One region of the Uliginosibacterium flavum genome, then DNA from elsewhere that is predicted to be linked to it. Evidence: predicted binding sites of a transcription regulator. Region 1 holds the regulator's gene; each other region holds the start of a gene.
What was found. The regulator sigma-54, encoded in region 1, starts transcription at its own class of promoters, with help from an activator protein. The targets are predictions, from matches to a motif close to TGGCACGCTTNCTGCTNA.

Region 1 (3,251 bases):
GTTGGAAATTGACAGTTCAGGACTTCATCCTGCAGTCGCGGCAGGCCCATTATAGGCCTCGCCCGCCCTGCTGCGTCCAGTCCGGCCGCAGCACAGCTGAACTGTGTTGCGCGCACGCTCAGTCCGCGCTTGCAATGCTCTGGCGCTTCACGGATTCATGACCGTGATCACCGGCTTTCTCCTTGTGCTTGAGTACCTGACGATCCAGTTTGTCAGCCATCGCATCGATCGCCGCATACAAGTCATCGTCTTCACACTCCACGTGGATATCCTTACCACGCACGTGCACTGTCACTTCAGCTTTCTGTTTGAGTTTTTGTACCGAGAGGATTACATGGGTTGCCGTCACATGATCAAAATGACGAATCACCCGATCAAGCTTGGTGCTGACATACTCGCGCAGGGCGGGGGTCACTTCAAGATGGTGCCCGGTGATATTGAGATTCATAAAACACTCCTCTCCTGTTAGATCGACTTGCGCTGACTGACCGGCGGAATATTGAGCAACTCCCGGTATTTCGCGATTGTCCGGCGTGCTACCACAATACCCTGCTGGCCCAACAATTCAGCAATCCGGGCATCAGACAAAGGCTTGCGCCCGTCCTCAGCCGCAACCAGCTGGCGAATCAGCGCGCGAATCGCCGTAGCTGAACATTCACCACCCGTATCGGTGGCAACGTGACTGCCAAAAAAATATTTCAGTTCAAAGACGCCACGGGCACTGGCCATATATTTCTGAGTCGTTACCCGCGACACCGTCGACTCGTGCAATTCCAGCTCTTCAGCGATCTCGCGCAAGGTAAGCGGACGCATCGCCACTTCGCCATGCTCGAAAAACTGTCGCTGCCGATCCACTATCGCCTGTGAAACCCGCAGGATCGTGTCAAACCGCTGCTGTACGTTCTTGATCAACCACTTCGCTTCCTGCAGGTGCGTCGACAGTGTGCTGCTTACGCCCCGGTTATGGTGAAGTATATCGGCATAGACCTTGTGAATCCTTAGCCTCGGCATTGCTTCCGAATTAAGATTTACCGTCCAGGCACCCCGATATTTCCGGACAACCACATCGGGAATCACATAACGCGTCTCGGGCGCGGCAAAACGAGCACCCGGCCGGGGATTGAGGCTGCAGATCAACTCCTGCGCGGAACGCAATGCATCGTCATTACAGGACAGTCGGCGCTTGAGCTTGGCGAAGTCACGTGCGGCCAGCAACTCCAGATTGCCATCAACGATGATCATGGACAAGCGCCGTGACTCGCTCTCCGGCAGGGTCTTCAATTGCAAAAGCAGACTTTCCTGCAGGTTGCGCGCCCCGATTCCTGCCGGATCAAGGCTTTGCACCTGATGCAGGGAAATCGTCAAATCTTCCAGCTCAACATCCCATTCAGGCGGAATCAGCGGAAGAAGCTCTTCAAGCTCCTGCAGCAACAGACCGTCATCATCCAGAGCCTCGATCACCAGCATGACCAAGGCGCGATCCCGATCCGTCATGGCCATCAAGGCAACCTGACCCAACAGATGATCCCGCAAGGACGTCGCTGCGGCCTGGAGATCCTGAAAATCGCCGTCTTCACCATCGCCACTTCCGTGCGAAGCCCCTTCACTGCGCCATTCGGCGGCCTCGCCGATGTCGTCATCCGACACACTGTCGTAGGCTTCGTTGATGCTATCGGGCATGTCGGCCACGCTCGCCGCTTCATACTCGTCCTCGCCCGAAGACACGCGCTCGCTGGAGTACTCCTCACCCGCAGTGGCCATACTGGCCTCTTGCGGCTCGGGCAGAGACGGACTTGCGCCCTCATCTTCCTCGCCCGCCTCGCGTTCCAGCATCGGGTTCTCCAGCAGCATGCGCTCGATTTCCTGATTGAGTTCGAGCGTGGACAGTTGTAGCAACTTGATGGATTGCTGCAACTGTGGCGTCAAGGCCAGTTGCTGGGAGAAGCGAAGCTGAAGCGAGGGTTTCATGCGGACAGTGATACCAGCCGGCCCATGCCGGCCTGATGAAAAACGTTATAAACGGAAATGTTCACCTAGATAAACTTGGCGTACCTGATCATTTTGCACAATCTCTTCCGGCGTACCACCCGCCAGCACTTCACCCGCATTGATGATGTAAGCGTGGTCGCAAATCCCCAGTGTTTCACGCACATTGTGGTCGGTAATCAACACCCCGATTCCACGTGCTTTCAGGTAGCTAATGATCTTCTGAATATCCAGCACTGCAATCGGGTCAACCCCTGCAAAAGGTTCATCGAGCAGAATCAAACGAGGGCGGGTTGCCAGCGCCCGGGCAATTTCCACCCGACGACGCTCGCCGCCGGAAAGAGACATTGCGGTCGCATCGCGCAGATGGGCAATGTTCAACTCATCCAGCAACTCATCGAGACGCTTCGCCTGCTCTGCTTTACCCAGCTTCTGCAGCTCAAGCACCGCCAGAATATTCTCGCTGACCGAGAGTTTGCGAAATACCGAGTTTTCCTGCGGCAGGTAAGACAAACCTTGATGAGCGCGCTTGTGGATCGGCCAGTGAGTCAGATCCGCACCATCCAGATGGATGCTGCCGCCATCGGCACGCACCAAGCCAACAATCATGTAAAAACACGTCGTCTTGCCCGCCCCGTTGGGGCCCAACAAGCCCACTACCTCACCACTGCCGACCTGGAAGGAAACATCGTGCACCACGGTACGCGACTTGTAGCGTTTCTTCAGGCTGGCTACCCTAAGCAGACTCATTAAATGGTTCTTTCAACATTGTCCGGATCACTTCAACCGTAAAACCACGCGATTGCATGAAGCGCGCTTGGCGCGCCCACTCGCTTTGATCCTTCGGCAACTCACCAAATTTTTTCGCCCACACCGCACGTGCGCGCGTCAGCTCATCCTCGACAAGACCTTCGCCCAACGCTGCTGCGGCAATTTCGTTACTCACGCCTCGATCAGCCAGTTCGCGCCGCAAACGTTCGACGCCCACGCGCCCGCCCTGAGTGCGCACCAAGCTTTCAGCAAAACGCACATCCGATTGCAGGCCGGTTTCGGCCATGCGATCCAGCACGGCTTCAACGTCCTGCCCTTCGACAGCCTTGGCTTTAAGCTTGCGCCGCAACTCCACGCGCGAATGTTCGCGCATGGAGAGCAGCCGCAAGGCCGTCGACTTGAGTGATGGAACCGGTTTCTTGCTCACAGACCTGAATTACTCCGCTTTCACCTGAATGGCAATCACGCCGACCGCCTCGCGGATCTTGTTTTCG
Region 2 (3,251 bases), 170 kb from region 1:
ACTCAGCACTGAATTTAATACAGCTTCGCTTCCCCCGGCGGGCGGGTCTTGAAGCGTTTGTGTACCCAGTAATACTGTTCCGGGTGTTTGCGGACTTCGGCTTCGATGAAGGCGTTCATGCGTGCGGTGTCGGCGACCGGGTCTTCACTCGGGAAGTCCTGCCAGACATCGCCGAATTCACAGACGTAGCCCTTCGCATCCGGTTTGGCGAGGATGATCAGCGGGATCACGACGGCGTTCGCCAGACGCGCGATACGTGGCAGGCCGGGCACAGTGGCTGCCTGCACGCCGAAGAAGGGCACGAAGATCGAGTCGCGCGGACCGAAGTCCATATCCGGCAGGTAGTACAGCGGGCGGCCGGTTTTTAGGGCCTTCACTGCACCACGGATGCCGTCCTGACGCGACAGCAGCTGCTGATTTCCGAAGCGTGTGCGCCCGTGCAGGAGCATTTTTTCCAGTAGCTTGTTGTTCTGCGCCGAGAATACGCTGACGACGTCAATCTCCAAGCCTAGGCGATTGCCGGCGTCCAGATTGGTGAAGTGCGGGGTCAGCAAGATGATCGCGCGACCTTCGCGCTGCAGTGCTTGGAGTTTCTCCAGTCCGCGCAGCTCGACCAGACGCCGGATGCGCGCTTCGGAGGCCCACCAGACGATGCCGCGTTCCAGAAATGAACGGGTGACAGCTACTACATTGCGGAGCGCCAGCTTGCGGCGCTCGCTTGCTGTAAGTTCGGGAAAGCACAGGCGCAGGTTGGTCAGCACGACGCGGCGACGCGGCACGACCAGCACATACAGCAGGTGGCCGAGAAGCCAGCCACAGGCGGCTTGAACCGGTAGTGGCAGCCAGTGCAGCAACCACAGAAAAGCGAGAAAGATGCGTGTCATTCAGCGTCAGGAGCAAGGGGTGAGGGGGAAGCATCGGCCGAAGGAGGCGGCGGCGCACCGGCCGGGGTTTTGTAGCGGTTATAGCCCCACAGGTATTGCGTCGGGCATTTGCGGATCACGTCTTCGACAGCGTGATTGATGGCATGCACGCGTTCTTCCAGGCTGCCTTCGATTGGTGTTTGTGGTGCGAAGATATGCAGGCGCCAGCCCTTGCCGACGATGCGTTCGCCCCAGAACAGCAGCACGCGGGTGTTCTTCACCTCGGACAGGCGTGCGGCCAATGTCATGGTGTAGGCAGGTTTGCCGAAGAAGGGGGCCCATACGCCTTCACCCTTGCCCGGCGCCTGATCGGGCAGCAGGCCGGTGGAGACGCCTTGGCGCAAACCTTTGATGATGTGTCGCACTCCGGCCAGATCCGCCGTGGCCAGGGTGAGTTGACCACGCGCGCGCCCGGCGCGCAGGATCTGTTCAATGCCGCTTTGTTTGGGCGGGCGATACAGCACGGTCATCGGCAGGTGTGTGCCGAAGTACTGCGAGGCGATTTCGAAGCAGCCCATGTGCGGGGTCAGGGCGATGATCGTGCTGCCCTCTGTGTGCGCAGATTCGACAAGATCCCAGCCGACTACTTCGACGATGTGCTGCAGGACTTCGTCGAGTGGGCGCAGCCACACGAAGGGCAACTCCAGCATCATGCGGCCGGTTTCACTGGCGTTGGCGTGCAGTTCTGTACGCGTCGGGTTGCGTCCCAGACCGCGCGCCATGTTCTCCTGCAGGCGGCGACGGTAGCTGCCCGACAACGCGTAGGTTGCCAGTCCGGCCCAGCCGCCCAGGCGATGCAGCGCAGGCAGCGAGAAGCGGCCGAACAGGCGGAACAGGGGTGGAAGCAGGCGGTTGAGTGACACGTTTGGCTGCATGGGCAGGGGGAAAAGGGCTTGCATTATAGGGCGAGGCGGGGGCTATAATCGCGCACCGCCGAGTTAAGACAACTTGCAGGGCGGTTGTGCAGCGCAAGCCGCACACACAAATTCTGCTAAAGCGTCGACCACTCGAAACCCCGGAGTCGGCCGCGCCGACGATCATCCGGGGTTTTTGCTTTTGTGGAGTGCCTTATGGCCAATGATTTTCTTTTTACCTCCGAGTCCGTCTCGGAAGGGCATCCGGACAAGGTTTCCGACCAGATTTCCGATGCGATTCTGGACGCGATTTTCGAGCAGGATCCGCGTTCGCGCGTGGCGGCCGAAACCCTCTGCAACACCGGCCTGGTCGTGCTGGCCGGTGAAATCACCACCAACGCCCACGTCGATTACATTCAGGTCGCCCGCGATACGCTCAAGCGCATCGGCTACGACAACACCGAATACGGCATCGACTACAAGGGTTGCGCAGTCATGGTCTGCTATGACAAGCAGTCCAACGACATCGCTCAGGGCGTCGATCACGCCTCTGACGATCACCTGAATATCGGCGCCGGCGATCAGGGCCTGATGTTTGGCTACGCCTGCGATGAAACCCCCGAGCTGATGCCCGCCCCGATTTATTACGCACACCGCCTGATGCAGCGTCAGAGCGAGCTGCGCAAGGACGGCCGTCTGCCCTGGTTGCGCCCGGATGCGAAGAGTCAGGTAACTTTCCGTTACGTGGATGGCAAGCCGGTCGAGATTGACACCGTGGTGATCTCCACCCAGCACAGCCCGGATCAGAGCGAATCGCCGACCAAGATGAAAGCCAGCTTCACCGAAGCCATCATCGAAGACATCATCAAGGCGGTGATTCCGGCGGATCTGCTGAAGAAAACCAAGTATCTGGTCAATCCGACAGGGCGTTTCGTGATTGGCGGCCCGCAAGGCGATTGTGGCCTGACCGGCCGCAAGATCATTGTCGACACCTATGGCGGCGCCTGCCCGCATGGCGGCGGCGCGTTCTCCGGCAAAGACCCGACAAAGGTCGACCGTTCGGCCGCCTATGCCGCCCGCTATGTGGCGAAGAACATCGTCGCTGCCGGTCTGGCGCGCGAGTGTCAGGTGCAGGTGGCTTACGCCATCGGCGTGGCAAAGCCGATGAACGTGACCGTGTTCACCAACGGTACCGGCGTGATCTCGGATGAGCGCCTGTCGGCACTGGTCGACGAGCATTTCGACCTGCGTCCGAAAGGCATCATCCAGATGCTCGACCTGCTGCGCCCGATCTACCAGAAGACTGCTGCATATGGCCACTTTGGCCGTGCCGAGCCAGAATTCACCTGGGAGGCTACGGATAAAGCGGCTGCACTGCGCGCGTCCGCCGGACTTTGAGTCTGAGACAGCCTGGCGTCTGCCAGGCTTGATCCAGGATTGCCAAAAAGGCTGCCGCGCGCAGCCTTTTCTTTGT
Region 3 (3,251 bases), on a different contig from region 1:
CCTACCTTGGTATCACCTTGAGTGGCCGTTACCGTGATCTTGTACTCTCCATCTGCAACAGTCGTGCCATTTGCGTTTTTACCGTCCCACACGAACTCATGCGTACCGGCATCCAGCGCGCCCAAGTCTATGCGCTTCATCTCCAGACCATTCTTGTCAGTGATCGTCACGCTCACCTTGCTGGCCGCTGAATCGAGCTGCACGCCACCAGCAGCCAATCCGCTCACCACCTGAAGTCCGCTACCCGGCACCAGTACGGTATGCCCGACCAGGCCTGCAGCCTGCAGCGCCTCGCTGGACTGATAGCTTCCCATCAGCGTCTTGAGCGTGGCGTTCAGCTGGGTAATCCCGTCCACCGTGCTGATCTGGGCGAGCTGCGAAGTCGTCTGGGCGTTGTCCATCGGATTGAGCGGATCCTGATTCTTGAGCTGTGTGGTCAGCAGCTTGAGAAAACGGTTTTGCTGATCATCGGCAGAAGAGGTGGTTTTTTTGGTCCCGCTCCCGTTCAAGGATGTATAGATCGCTTGTGTGGGATCATTCACGGTGCTTGTCGTTGTCATTTCACTCTCTCCTGCTCTGCTTCATCAGCCCTGACCCAGCGCGATCGTGCGCTGCATCAGGGTTTTGGCGGTCGTCATTACTTCGGCGTTGGTCTGGTAGGCACGCGAAGCGGAAATCATGTTTACCATCTCTTCGACGACATCCACATTGGACATCGTGACGTAGCCTTCTGCATTGGCGGCAGGGCTCTTCGGGTCGTAGGCCATGCGGCCCGGTGCGGCGCTTTCCACCACCTGCTGGACACGTACGCCCTGCCCGCTCGGCCCCATCTGCACGGCCTGAAACACAACCTGCTTGGCTTTATAAGGCAAGCCGTCAGCGCCCACTGCACTCTCGGCATTGGCCATATTGCTGGCCGTGGTGTTCAGGCGCACGGACTGCGCATTGAGCGCGGAGCCGGCGATATTGAAGACGTTAAGCATACTCATGACAGCGCTCCCTATTAACCGGCCACGGCTTGCTGCATCGTTTTCAGCATGCCGCTGATAAACGTCAGACTGGCTTCGTAGTGCACCGCGTTTTCGGCGAAGGAGGCACGCTCGGTGTCCATATTCACGGTATTGCCATCAACGCTGGATTGCTCTTCGCCGCGATACATCAGCTGGGGGCTAGTCGCCACGCCGCTGGCATTCAAATGCCGCGCGGAAGTCGTGCTCAGTGCAATCGGCCGCCCCACCCGACCTTGCAGAGCACCGCTAAGGGCGCTGCCGAATTCGATGTCACGCGCCTTGAAATTCGGGGTATCCGCATTCGCGATGTTGGCCGCGATCACTTCCTGGCGCTGAGCACGCAGATTCAAGGCGGTCTGATGAAAGCGCAGGGCATTGTCGAGTTGGACGTTCATTTCTTCCACTCCGTTCAAGAGTTCTTCAAACATGGCCGTCGATCCCTGGCGAGTACAAATACGTGGGTGTTCGACGGATTCATTGCAGCTTCTGTGCCAGCATCGTAAGCCCCGCAACAGAGCGTTCAGCGGCCGATAAAGCGGCAAAACCACCTGCATTCCCGGCAGTCGGCAAGCGCCGGGCGGCAATGTTTGCCGGTACGCGGACAAGCGCTCGAATAGACCTGCACACCCATCGCTGTTTGACGCTTGAACCGACAGACCGAAGTGTTTCAATCGGGATGTCACCCACGAACATTCACGCCTCACGCCCCCTGCCATGCGCGCCCTCCTCTTCATCTTCCTGCTGCTCCCTGGCCTTGCCGCGACGGCCGCCCCGGCCACCACGCCAGCGCAGGACAAGATGTCACGTACGATCGAAGACTTCCTGCGCGCGCAAAGCGCCAGCGCGCCGGGTCAGGTCAGCATCGAAGTCGGCAGGCTGCCCGAGGCCGAGCGTTATGGCGCCTGTACACACTGGCAAGCCTTCCTGCCCGCAGGCGCACGCGCCTGGGGACGTGTCTCGGTGGGACTGCGCTGCAGCTCAGGTGGTAATTTCTCGCTGTACGCAAGCGCCCGGGTGCGCGTCGATGGTGCCTATCTGGTCGCCGCCCGACCCATCGCCAACGGCCAGAGCCTCGCTGCTGACGACATCAAGATCGTTCAGGGAGAACTCACAGCCCAAGCGGCCGATCTGCTGCTGGCCGATGCGGCAGCCGTCGGCCAGATCGCGCGCACCGCCATTGCCGCTGAGCGGCCACTGCAAGCCACCCTGCTGCGGCCCTCCGCCGTGATTCAGGCAGGTCAGATGGTGAAAGTCATCACACAAGGCACGGGTTTTTCCGTCAGCAACGAAGGCCAGGCGCTGGCCGCCGCCAGTGCCGGCCAGAGCGTGCGCGTGCGCCTGGCGAACGGCAATATCGTCAGTGGCATCGCGCGGGCGCAGGGTTGGGTGGAGGTACGCAACTGAGTGCGCCACCCACCACTCATCGCCAAACTTCTCAAGAAATCTCCCGACAGGCCGTTGCATAAGGCATGGCTGGTTGTCAGGCACGGCAAAAACCCCTAAAGTTTTTGCTGTATCCTCCGATAAGCCAAGTGTGGCATCGCGAATGCCTTATACAAAAACAGGCCTCGCAGGTATCACGCATACCTTGAGCCAAAGGGAAACGCCGTGAAAATCGAAAACACAATCAAGTCACCCGGAGCTGTGGGCAGCGAGACCAAAACTCGCCCCGCACGTGAGGCGACAACCAGTTCCAGCGCCGCGAGCGGGTCGAAAGTCCAGCTCTCCTCGCTGTCCAGCCACCTGCAGCAGCTCGAAAAAGTCATCGCCGAAACACCGGTGGTCGACAGCGGCAAGGTCGAGGAGATCAAGAGTGCGATCTCGCAAGGCCAGTTCCGGGTCAATCCGGAAAAAGTAGCCGACGGGCTGATCAACAGCGTGCGCCAGATGCTGGCTGCGCAGCCGCGTAGCGCGTGACGATTCCTGATCGAAGCGCGCTGCGTCAGCGCCTGCTCACATTGCTTGCTGCGGAAACGCAGCAAGTCAATGAATTCATCGCGCTTCTGGAACAGGAGCGCGATGTGCTGGCCGGGCATGACGTAGAGCCGCTTTTTGCTCTTTCCGAGCAAAAATCCCGTTTTGCCCGCCAGCTCCAGCAACTCGGTGACGGTCGCACCAGCGTGCTGCACCAGGCTGGCCTGCCGAACGACAAAACCGGCGTCGAAACCCTGGTCGGCAAGGACGGGCAACAGATCTGGGCCAGCTATCTGGCCGCAGCCACCCGGGCGCAGCAACTCAATC

Region 2: a site for sigma-54 is predicted at 1,901-1,918, ahead of metK (methionine adenosyltransferase). Genes of this name have one in related genera too.
Region 3: a site for sigma-54 is predicted at 1,487-1,504, ahead of flgB (flagellar basal body rod protein FlgB). Genes of this name have one in related genera too.

What each region holds. Positions count from the first base shown of each region.
Region 1 covers NZ_JBEWZI010000002.1:120,666-123,916, forward strand. Annotated here, with positions in the region: gene hpf (ribosome hibernation-promoting factor, HPF/YfiA family) at 119-448, opposite strand; gene ABXR19_RS02235 (RNA polymerase factor sigma-54) at 466-1,968, opposite strand; gene lptB (LPS export ABC transporter ATP-binding protein) at 2,014-2,736, opposite strand; gene recX (recombination regulator RecX) at 2,723-3,184, opposite strand; gene recA (recombinase RecA) at 3,194-3,251, opposite strand, start outside.
Region 2 covers NZ_JBEWZI010000002.1:291,651-294,901, reverse strand. Annotated here, with positions in the region: gene ABXR19_RS03055 (lysophospholipid acyltransferase family protein) at 15-884, opposite strand; gene ABXR19_RS03050 (lysophospholipid acyltransferase family protein) at 881-1,786, opposite strand; gene metK (methionine adenosyltransferase) at 1,994-3,175, shown strand.
Region 3 covers NZ_JBEWZI010000001.1:44,938-48,188, forward strand. Annotated here, with positions in the region: gene ABXR19_RS00200 (flagellar hook assembly protein FlgD) at 1-560, opposite strand, end outside; gene flgC (flagellar basal body rod protein FlgC) at 585-989, opposite strand; gene flgB (flagellar basal body rod protein FlgB) at 1,004-1,405, opposite strand; gene flgA (flagellar basal body P-ring formation chaperone FlgA) at 1,725-2,414, shown strand; gene flgM (flagellar biosynthesis anti-sigma factor FlgM) at 2,619-2,927, shown strand; gene ABXR19_RS00225 (flagella synthesis protein FlgN) at 2,924-3,251, shown strand, end outside.